Regions from separate parts of the Methylobacterium sp. AC690 genome, predicted to be linked through region 1. Evidence: predicted binding sites of a transcription regulator. Region 1 holds the regulator's gene; the other holds the start of a gene.
What was found. The regulator PhoB, encoded in region 1, activates phosphate uptake and scavenging genes when phosphate is short. The targets are predictions, from matches to a motif close to TGTCATNNANCTGTCAT.
Positions count from the first base shown of each region.

Region 2: AC0IY1_RS20700 (ceramide glucosyltransferase) is a predicted target of PhoB. The motif match lies at 1,919-1,935, and genes of this name have one in related genera.

Region 1 is NZ_CEEDOX010000008.1:33,293-38,493, forward strand. It holds gene pstA (phosphate ABC transporter permease PstA) at 1-658, shown strand, start outside; gene pstB (phosphate ABC transporter ATP-binding protein PstB) at 711-1,529, shown strand; gene phoU (phosphate signaling complex protein PhoU) at 1,616-2,341, shown strand; gene phoB (phosphate regulon transcriptional regulator PhoB) at 2,371-3,075, shown strand; gene AC0IY1_RS10940 (matrixin family metalloprotease) at 3,133-4,173, opposite strand; gene AC0IY1_RS10945 (SDR family NAD(P)-dependent oxidoreductase) at 4,266-5,078, opposite strand; gene AC0IY1_RS10950 (MFS transporter) at 5,152-5,201, opposite strand, start outside.
Region 2 is NZ_CEEDOX010000019.1:65,755-70,620, forward strand. It holds gene eat (ethanolamine permease) at 1-472, opposite strand, end outside; gene AC0IY1_RS20700 (ceramide glucosyltransferase) at 619-1,803, opposite strand; gene AC0IY1_RS20705 (NAD(P)/FAD-dependent oxidoreductase) at 1,980-2,927, shown strand; gene AC0IY1_RS20710 (histone deacetylase family protein) at 2,980-3,882, shown strand; gene AC0IY1_RS20715 (PAS domain-containing protein) at 3,924-4,866, opposite strand, start outside.

The sequences.
Region 1 (5,201 bases):
CGCCAACGCGATCCTCGGCAGCCTGGTGATGACCCTCCTGGCCATCCTGGTGGCGACGCCCGTGGGCGTGATGGCGGGGACGTTCCTGGCCGAGTACGGCCGCAACTCGAAGGTCGCCGACGTCATCCGCTTCCTCAACGACATCCTGCTCTCGGCGCCGTCGATCCTCATCGGCCTGTTCGTGTACACGCTGATGGTGCGCCCGATGGGCTCCTACTCGGGCTGGGCCGGCGCGGTGGCGCTGGCCATCATCGCGACGCCGGTGATCGTGCGCACCACCGAGGACATGCTACGCCTCGTGCCCTCGACCCTGCGCGAGGCCGGCGCGGCCCTGGGCGCCCCGCCGTCGATCGTCATCAAGAGCATCACCTGGCGCGGCGCCAGCGCCGGCATCGTCACGGGCATCATCCTGGCGCTGGCCCGCATCGCCGGCGAGACCGCGCCGCTGCTCTTCACCGCGCTCAACAACAACAGCTGGTTCGCCCCCAACCTGATGGGCGGCGTGCCGAACCTGCCCGTGATGATCTACCAGTTCGCCCTCTCGCCCTATGCGAACTGGCAGCAGCTCGCCTGGGCCGGCGCCCTCCTGATCACCGTCACGATCCTCGCCCTCTCGATCGTGGCCCGCTTCGTCATCAAGACCGAGCGGTCGCGCTGACCACCCGCGCGCCGCCTGTCCCCGCTCCTTCGACTGATAGGATCTTGAACCGATGAACGCCGCCCCCGGGATCACGTCCGCGCAGCTCACCGGACGCCACAAGGCCGACGAGTCCTCACCGGTCCGCATCGCCGTCAAGGACCTGAACTTCTATTACGGCAGCTTCCACGGCCTGAAGTCGGTCAACCTCAACTTCCACGACCGCCAGGTCACGGCGCTGATCGGCCCGTCGGGCTGCGGCAAGTCCACCCTGCTGCGCACTTTCAACCGGATCTACAGCCTCTATCCGGACCAGCGCGCGGAAGGGGAGATCCTCCTCGACGGCCAGAACGTGCTGGATTCCAAGGTCGACCTCAACGAGCTGCGCTCGCGCATCGGCATGGTGTTCCAGAAGCCGACCCCGTTCCCAATGTCGATCTACGACAACGTCGCCTTCGGCCTGCGCCTCTACGAGAAGCTGCCCAAGGCCGACCTCGACGTGCGCGTCGAGGAATCCCTGCGCAAGGCCGCCCTCTGGGACGAGGTGAAGGACAAGCTCAAGCAGTCCGGCATGGGCCTCTCGGGCGGCCAGCAGCAGCGCCTCTGCATCGCCCGCACGGTGGCCCAGCGCCCCGAGGTGATCCTGTTCGACGAGCCGACCTCGGCCCTCGACCCGATCTCCACCGGCCGCATCGAGGAGCTGATCGAGCAGCTGCGCTCGGAATTCACCATCGTCATCGTCACGCACAACATGCAGCAGGCGGCGCGCATCTCGCAGTTCACCGCCTTCATGTATCTCGGCGAGCTGGTGGAATTCGGCCCGACGACGCGCATCTTCATGAACCCGGAGAAGCGCCAGACGCAGGACTACATCACCGGCCGCTTCGGCTGATCCTCCGCCGGCCGGGATCGGCCCGCGCCCCACATCACCGCCAGGGCGGGCACCGGACAGGCGGGCCCGATCGAGGAGCGAGACCCATGCCCGACCACATCGTCAAATCCTACGATACGGACCTTGAGGACCTGCGCCGCTCGATCTCCGAGATGGGCGGCATCGCCGAGAAGATGATGACCGAGGCCGGCGAGGCCCTGGTGCGCCGCGACGCGCCCCTGGCCCAGGCGGTGATCGCCGCCGACACCCGCCTCGACACCCTGCAGCGCGAGATCGAGGAGCGGGCGATCCTGCTCATCGCCCGGCGCCAGCCCCTGGCCATCGACCTGCGCGAGACCGTGACGGCGATCCGGGTGTCGAACGATCTCGAGCGCATCGGCGACCTCGCCAAGAACGTCGCCAAGCGCGTCGTGGCGATCGCCGACCAGATCCAGCCGCAGAAGATCGTCATCGGCGTCCAGCACATGAGCGACCTGGTGCAGGAGCAGCTCAAGGACGTCCTCGACGCCTATGCCAGCCGCGACATCAAGGCGGCCCTCGGCGTCTGGGAGCGCGACGACGCCATCGACGCCCTCTACAATTCCCTGTTCCGCGAGCTCCTGACCTACATGATGGAGGATCCGCGCAACATCTCGTTCTGCACGCACCTCCTGTTCGTGGCCAAGAACATCGAGCGCATCGGCGACCACACCACCAACATCGCCGAGACGATCCACTACCTCGTCACCGGCGAGAACCTGCTGGCCGAGCGCGAGCGCCCGAAGAACGACGCCTCCAACTACGCCACCGTGGACATGCCCGGCGCGGCCTGACCCCGTGCCGGTCTGATCGAAAGCGCACGATGAGTACGCGTATCCTGATCGTCGAGGACGAGGAGGCCCTGACCCTTCTCCTCCGCTACAACCTCGAGGCCGAGGGGTTCATCGTCGACTCGGCCGCCCGCGGCGACGAGGCGGACCTGCGCCTGCAGGAGCAGGTGCCCGACCTCGTCCTGCTCGACTGGATGCTGCCCGCCCTGTCGGGGATCGAGCTCTGCCGCCGTATCCGCGCCCGGCGCGAAACCGAGCGGCTGCCGGTCATCATGCTGACGGCGCGGGGCGAGGAGGGCGACCGCATCCGCGGCCTGGGAACCGGCGCCGACGACTACATCGTCAAGCCGTTCTCGGTGCCCGAGCTCCTCGCCCGGGTCCGCGCCCTGCTGCGCCGGGCCAAGCCCGCCCACGTCGCCAACCTGCTGGTGGCCGGCGACATCGAGCTCGACCGGGTCAGCCACCGCATCCGCCGGGAGGGCCGCGAGATCCATCTCGGGCCGACCGAGTTCAAGCTCCTCGAGTTCCTGATGCAGAGCCCCGGCCGGGTGTTCTCCCGCGAGCAGCTCCTCGACGGCGTCTGGGGCCACGACGTCTACATCGACGAGCGCACCGTCGACGTCCATGTCGGGCGCCTGCGCAAAGCCCTGAACCGCCCGCGCCAGAGCGACCCGATCCGCACCGTGCGCGGCTCGGGCTATTCCTTCGACGAGATGTTCGAGACCGAAGCCGAGTAGCCGGGCCGAGTCGCTGGGCTGAGCCAAGTCGCCGAGCCGAGTGGCCGGCCCCGCCGCTCAGGCGAACATCATCGTGTCGGTGGGCAGGTGGACGGTGAAGGCCTTGCCCTCGTCGACCCAGCCCGGACCCGCGACGCCGTGATTGATGCCGTTGGCCTCCTCGGCGCTGCCGGCGAAGTGATGCTGGCCGGTCTGGGTGTTGTAGAAGCGCTCCAGGGTCAGGCCGCCGGGGGCGCTGGCATCGGCGTAGGCCTCGAAGGCCACGCCCTCGTACTTGTAGCTCGGCGCGGTCTTCAGGACCTGGTCCCGCTCGGACACGCTTGTCGTGAAGAAGTGGGCGTTGGAGACCGTGTCGAAGAACCGGAACACGTCCACCGTGTCGGCGCCCTTGGCCGGGGCCGCCCAGGCAGTGCCCTCGTAGTTGAACCACGGCAGCGTCTGCTGGATCTGCGCCTTCTCGGCGGTGCTCGTCGTGTAGAAGTGATCCCCCGTATGGGTGTCGTAGAACCGGTACACCGCCGTGACCGCCGGGGCGGTGGAGGCGGCGACCGGGCTCGACGGTGCGGCCACGGCCACCACCGGAGCGCTCGGCGCGCCGTACAGGGCCTGGATTCCGGCGAGGTCGCCGGCCGCCAGGGTCTTGATGCTGGTGTTGAGGATGGCGTTCATCACCTCGGGCTTGGTGTTGTAGTGATCGAGGCCGAGCGCGTGGCCGATCTCGTGCAGCGCCACCAGGGAGAGATCGACGTTCTGGGTGCTGACCACCCGCCCGCCGGAGGCGGCGTGCCAGCCCTCGCCGCTGTCGAAGGTGATCTCCACCGACTGCATGCGCTGGCCGCTATAGGTATAATGGGCATAGCCCAGGGTGTTGCCGAGCCCGTCGATTCCCCCGAGGGTGACGTCGATCTGGGCGCTGGCCGTCGTGGCCACCTGCTGGAACGCGATGTTGGCGGCCGCCGCCCAGGTGGCGAAGGCGGCCTGGAGAAGGCTCACGAAGCTGGTGGGAATCGTGCCGTCGACGGCCCAGGTGACGGTACCGCCGCTCGTGCCCGCCGCGCCCGTGCCCCAGCGCGGACCTTCCAGCGCATAATCCCCCATCGCTTGGCCCTCCCGTCTCTTCGGGCCAGGGTCGGCGGCAGAGGTTGCGAAATCCTTACCGCACCCGCCGCCGCGCACCGGGCGGCGCGTCCTCAGACGATGCTGCGCACCACGCCGCCATCGACCCGGAGGGCCGCGCCGCTGGTGGCGCTGGCGGCCGGGCTGCAGAGGTAGGCGACCATGCTGGCCACCTCCTCGACGGTGGCGAGACGACCGATCAGCGAGGTCGGGCGGTGCTCGGCCACGAAAGCCCTTCCGGCGGCGTCGAGGTCGACCTCGCCCCCGGCTCCGCCGTCCTGCCCCTGGGCCATGCTCTTCATGAACTCGGCGACGCCCTCCGACAGGGTCGGCCCCGGCAGCACGCTGTTCACGGTGACGCCGCTGCCCGACACCGTCTCGGCGAGTCCCCGCGCGACCGCGAGCTGGGCGGTCTTGGTCATTCCGTAATGCACCATCTCCACCGGGATGTTCACGCCGGATTCGCTGGAGATGAAGACCACCCGGCCCCAGCCGCGCTGGACCATGCCGGGGGTGTAGGCCCGGGCGAGGCGCACGCCGCTCATCACGTTGGTGTCGAAGAACCGGTGCCAGTCCTCGTCCGAGATCTCGAAGAAGGGCTTCGGCTCGAAGATGCCGGTGTTGTTCACCAGGATGTCGATGTCCGGCAGGCCGGAGACCACCCGGGCCGCCCCGTCCGGGTTGGCGACGTCGCCGGGTGCCCCGATGAAGCCGGCATGGCCGGTCTCGCGCTTGAGGCGCTCGACGGCGTCGCGCACCCGCTCCTGCGTCCGCCCGTTGATCGCCACGTTGGCCCCGAGCTCGCCCAGCGCTTTGGCGATGGCGTAGCCGATGCCGCTGGTGGAGCCGCTGACGAGGGCGCGCTTGCCGGACAGGTCGAGGTTCATGGGATCGTCCTTGGGAGAGGCTCTGCCCGGGTCAACGCGCAGGACGGGTCCTGGTGCGATCGCGGCGGACGCGTCAGGCGCCGGGCTGGCGCCGCAGCACGCTGGTCACCGCCCCGAGGCTCG
Region 2 (4,866 bases), on a different contig from region 1:
CCGCCAGGATCGTCACGAACAGCTCGAAGGTCGCGGCGATCTGCACCCCGACGATGTTGAGGGTCATGAAGACGAGGTAGGCGCCCAGGGCCGCGTGCTTCGGATCGAGGCCGGGGAACTGCACGTTCAGATAGGCCCCGATCGCCAGGGCGATGGCGGGCGGGGCGAACACGAACTCGATCAGCGTGGCGTAGCCGGCGATGCAGCCGCCCACCGGCCCGAAGGCGCGCCGGCTGTAGGCGAAGGGCCCGCCGGCCTGCGGGATCGCCGTGGTGAGTTCGGTGAAGCTGAAGATGAAGGCGACGTACATCGCCGCCACGGCCATGGTGGTGATGAGGAAGCCCAGGGTCCCGGCGGTGGCCCAGCCGTAGCTCCAGCCGAAATACTCGCCCGAGATGACGAGCCCGACCGCGATGCCCCAGAGGTGGAAGGCGTTCAGGCCCTTGTGAAGTCCGTTCGTCTCGGTCTGCAACGCCCAGGCTCCGTCCGCTCGCCCGCCGTGGGCAGAGTGCCTCAAGCAAGAGCGCTGCCGTCCAGAAGCGCTGCCGTCCAAGACCGCCTGTGTCCAGGAGCGCTGCGGGCTCATCCCCCCGGGGCGGAGGGCCCACACCGGCGCGCTCAGGCGGCGCTGGCGCGGGCCCGCAGGCGACGCCAGGGGCTGCGGCCGGACGGCTCGGACGCCTTCGTCCGGATGTCCATCGGATTGCCGCGCCAGACGATGGCGCCCCGCATCCAGGCGCTGACCCACAGGGCGGGCACCAGGGTGTCGCGGATCAGGAAGGCGAGGAGAAGCCGGGGCTGACGGTACCAGCGCGCCCGGGCGGCCAGGCCGATTTCGGCCCCGTACCACAGGGCGGCGAGCCCGAGGAGGAGGCCGGCCAATGCCGGAGAGGGCGCGGCCGCGAGGGCGAGGGCGAAGGGCAGGAGCGGTCCGCAGCCGATCTCGGGGGCGAAGAACAGCGGGAAGGTGACCCGGCGCAGGCGGGCCCAGCGCAGCTGCCGGGACCAGACCTCCGCGAGGGTGCGCTGTCCGAGGGGCTGGTCGAAGGGGGCGGCCACGAGGTGGACCTGCGCGCCTGCCGCCCGCACGAGCTTTGTCGCCGCCGCATCCTCGGCGATCTCGGCCGCCAGGGCCCGGATACCGCCGCGGGCCTCCAGGAAGGGCTTGTGCCAGAGCATGCTCTTGCCCTGGGCGAAGCCGAGGCCGAGGGCCTCGCCGGTATATTGCCAGCGCGCCTGCAGGGTGTTGAGGAAGGCGCATTCCACCGCGGCGAACAGGCCGGTCGGGCGGGCCCCGATCGGTGTCGAGCAGACGAGACCGGTGTTCGGGCGCCACGCCGCCTGCAGCTGCTGCAGGTAATCCGGCGGCATCGCGACGTTCGAGTCGGCGAGCACCACCCAGTCGTGGCGGGCCGCCTCCCAGCCACGGACGCAATTGTTGAGCTTCGGGTTGTCGCTGATCCGCTCGTCGCCGACGATCAGGCGGGCCGGCACCCGCGGATGCGCCGCCATCAGGCGCTCCAGCAGCGGCACGATGGGGTCGGCCCCGTGCGCCACGCAGAAGATCAGCTCGTAGTCCGGATAGGCGAGATGGAAGCCGCGCGTCAGCAGCTCCTCGCTGAAGGCCTCGACGCCGCAGACCGGCCGCACCAGGGAGAGGGGGGCAGCTTCGGGAAACACCGACGCGCCGTTGCGCCGGCCGATCCGCAGGGCCGCCACCGCGATGCCGGCGAGGTTGATGAGGGTCAGGGCGACGCAGAGCCAGAGGGCGACCGCAGCGCCCGGCTCCGACAGCTCCCGCATCGCCTGATCCCACATCCGCGACGTCTCCCGTCCGCGAAGCCCCGACATCGCAGCCCGGCGCGGGCTGGACACCGCGTCGCGTCCCGGACTGCACAGCGCCCCTAACAGCCGTGCTGCTTCAGTCGTATGACAATCTCGGATCACGAGGGGGGACACGGGTGACGGGACCGGCGCAAATGGCGATACCGACACAAGTGGCGATCGTGGGGGCCGGGATGGCGGGGGCCAGCGCGGCACGCTGTCTCCACGAGGCCGGGTTCTCCGTCGCGGTGTTCGACAAGGGCCGGCAGCCGGGCGGCCGCATGGCGAACCGCCGCGACCGCGAGAGCGGGCTGAGTTTCGACCACGGCGCGCAGGTGATGCGGGCGCACGGCCCCGCTTTTCGTGCCCGCCTGGCCGACTGGGAAGCCCGTGGCCTCGTCGCGCCCTACGAGGCGCCCGGCCGCGTCACCGCCGTACCCGACATGACCGCGCCCGTGCGCGATCTCCTCGCAGGCCTCGACGTGCAGGTCGCCCGCACCGTCACCGCCCTGGCGCGGGCCGACCGGGGCTGGCGTCTGACGCTGGCGGAGGCCGGCGAGGACCGGCATTTCGACGCGGTCGTCCTGACGCTGCCGGGCCCGCAGGCCCGGCGCCTCCTCGCCGCCAGCGGCCTCGCATTGCCCGGGGTTGCGCGGGCCACCTACGCGCCGTGCTGGTCGCTGATGCTGACCTGCGGGCGGGACCTGCCCTTCGCGGGCGACGTCCTGCGCCCCGCGGATGGACCGGTCGCCGCGCTGTTCCGCGAGGGTGCGAAGCCGGGGCGCCCGACGGCGCCCGCCGCCTACACCGTCCATGCCACGCCCGACTGGTCGAAGACGCATCTCGAAGACACCCCGGAGGCCGTGCGGGCCGCCTTGCTCGCCGCCGTCGCCGACCTCTTCGGCGGACCCATCGCCTCCCTGCAGGCCCGCGCCCATCGCTGGCGCTACGCCCTCGTGGAGGAGACCTGCGGCGCATCCTGCCTCTACGATCCGGTCCAGCGTCTCGGCTATGCCGGCGACGGCTGCCTCGGGCCGCGCATCGAGGCCGCCCATGACAGCGGGCTCGCCCTGGCGGACCGGCTGATCGCGGATCTCGCATGAGCCCGTCACGATGAGCCCGTCACGATGAGCCTGCAACGATGAGCCTGTTACGATGAGCCTGCCCATCGTCTTCCACCCGGCCTACGAAGCGACCCTGCCGGAGGGCCATCGCTTCCCGATGCGCAAGTACGGGCGCCTGGCCGAGCTCCTGGCGGAACGGGGATTGGTCCCGGGCGGCTTCGCGCGGCCGGAGCCGGCCGGGGCCGACCTCCTCGTCGCCGCCCACGAGCGCGCCTACGTGGAGGCCGTGCTCGCCCTGGACGTCTCCCGCGAGATCGAGCGCAATATCGGCCTGCCCGTGGGCGCCTCGGTGGTGGCCCGTTCCTGCGCCTCGGTGGGCGGCACCCTGCTGGCGGCCCGCCTCGCCCTGACGCACGGCCTCGCGGGCAGCACCGCCGGGGGCAGTCACCATGCCCGGCGCGAGACCGGCGCCGGCTTCTGCATCTTCAACGACGTGGCGGTGGCCGCCCGGACCCTGCACGCCGAGGGCAGCATCGCCCGGGCCCTGGTGGTGGATTGCGACGTCCACCAGGGCGACGGCACCGCCGATTGCCTCGGCGGGACGCCCGACCTGTTCACCCTCTCGATCCATGCCGAGAAGAACTATCCGACGCGCAAGATCGCCGGCGACCGCGATGTCGGCCTGCCCGACGGCGTAAACGATGCCGGCTATCTCGCGGTGCTCGAGGCCTATGTCGGGCCGCTGCTCGATGCCCTGCGCCCCGACATCGTGTTCTACAATGCCGGCGTCGACCCGCATCGCGACGACCGCCTCGGCCGTCTCGACCTCACCGATGCGGGCCTGCTGGCGCGTGACCGCTTCGTCGTCGGCGAGGCGCATCGGCGGGGCATCCCCTTCGTCGGGGTGATCGGCGGTGGCTACGCCACCGACATCGATGTGCTCGCGGCCCGTCACGCCCTGGTCTTCGAAGCCATGGCCGAACGGGCGGCCTGAGCGGGCACGACTTCGGTCGTCGCGGCGCGGCGCCGGCGACCTCAGGTGTCCGACGGTACCGCGTGGCGGGCGACGATCCGATTGATCGTCCGGCCCAGCTGCTCGGCGGAATAGGGCTTGTGCAGGAGTTCGAAGCCGTGGGCGTCCTCCTGCGCCAGGATGTGACTGTAGCCGGAGGCGAGCAGCACCGGCAGCTTCGGACGGCGCCGCTTCAGTTCCTGCGCCAGGGCGACACCGCCCATGCCGGGCATGACCACGTCCGAGACCACGATGTCGAAGGGGGTGGTGTCGCGCTCGACTTCCGCCAGCGCGCTCTCGGCATCGGTATGCCAGGTCGGCAGGTAACCGAAATCCTCCAGGATCTGGCGCGCGAAGCGGCCGACCTCCAGGTTGTCCTCGACGAGGAGGACGCGCAGGCCGTCCCCCGAGACGGCCGGGTGCTCGGCGGTCACGGGGGCCGGGGCCGGAATCTGGTCGGCCGCCACCGCGGGCAGATAGAGCGTGAAGGTGGTTCCGGCCCCGACCGCGCTCCGCACCGCGATGTCGCCGCCGGACTGCTTGGCGAAGCCGAAGACCTGGGACAGCCCGAGCCCGGTGCCCTTGCCGACGCCCTTGGTGGTGAAGAACGGCTCGAAGATCCGGTCGAGATGCTCCGGCGGGATCCCGCTGCCGGTGTCGGTGAGGGAGATCGCGGCGAACCGGCTCGCGCTGCCGCCGTGATTGCGCAGGGGCGGCAGCGGCGCGCCGCATTCGAGCCGGATGGTCAGGGTGCCCCGCTCCGCCATCGCGTCCCGGGCATTGACGGCCATGTTGATCAGCGCGGTCTCGAACTGGCTGAGATCCGCACGGATGTGACAGGTCTCGTCGGGCAAGGCGGTGACGACCTGGATGCAGGCGCCCGTCACCGTCTCGAGGAGCTCGGCGACGGCGACCAGCCGCGCCCGGACCTCGAACACCTCGGGCTTGAGTGCCTGGCGCCGCGCG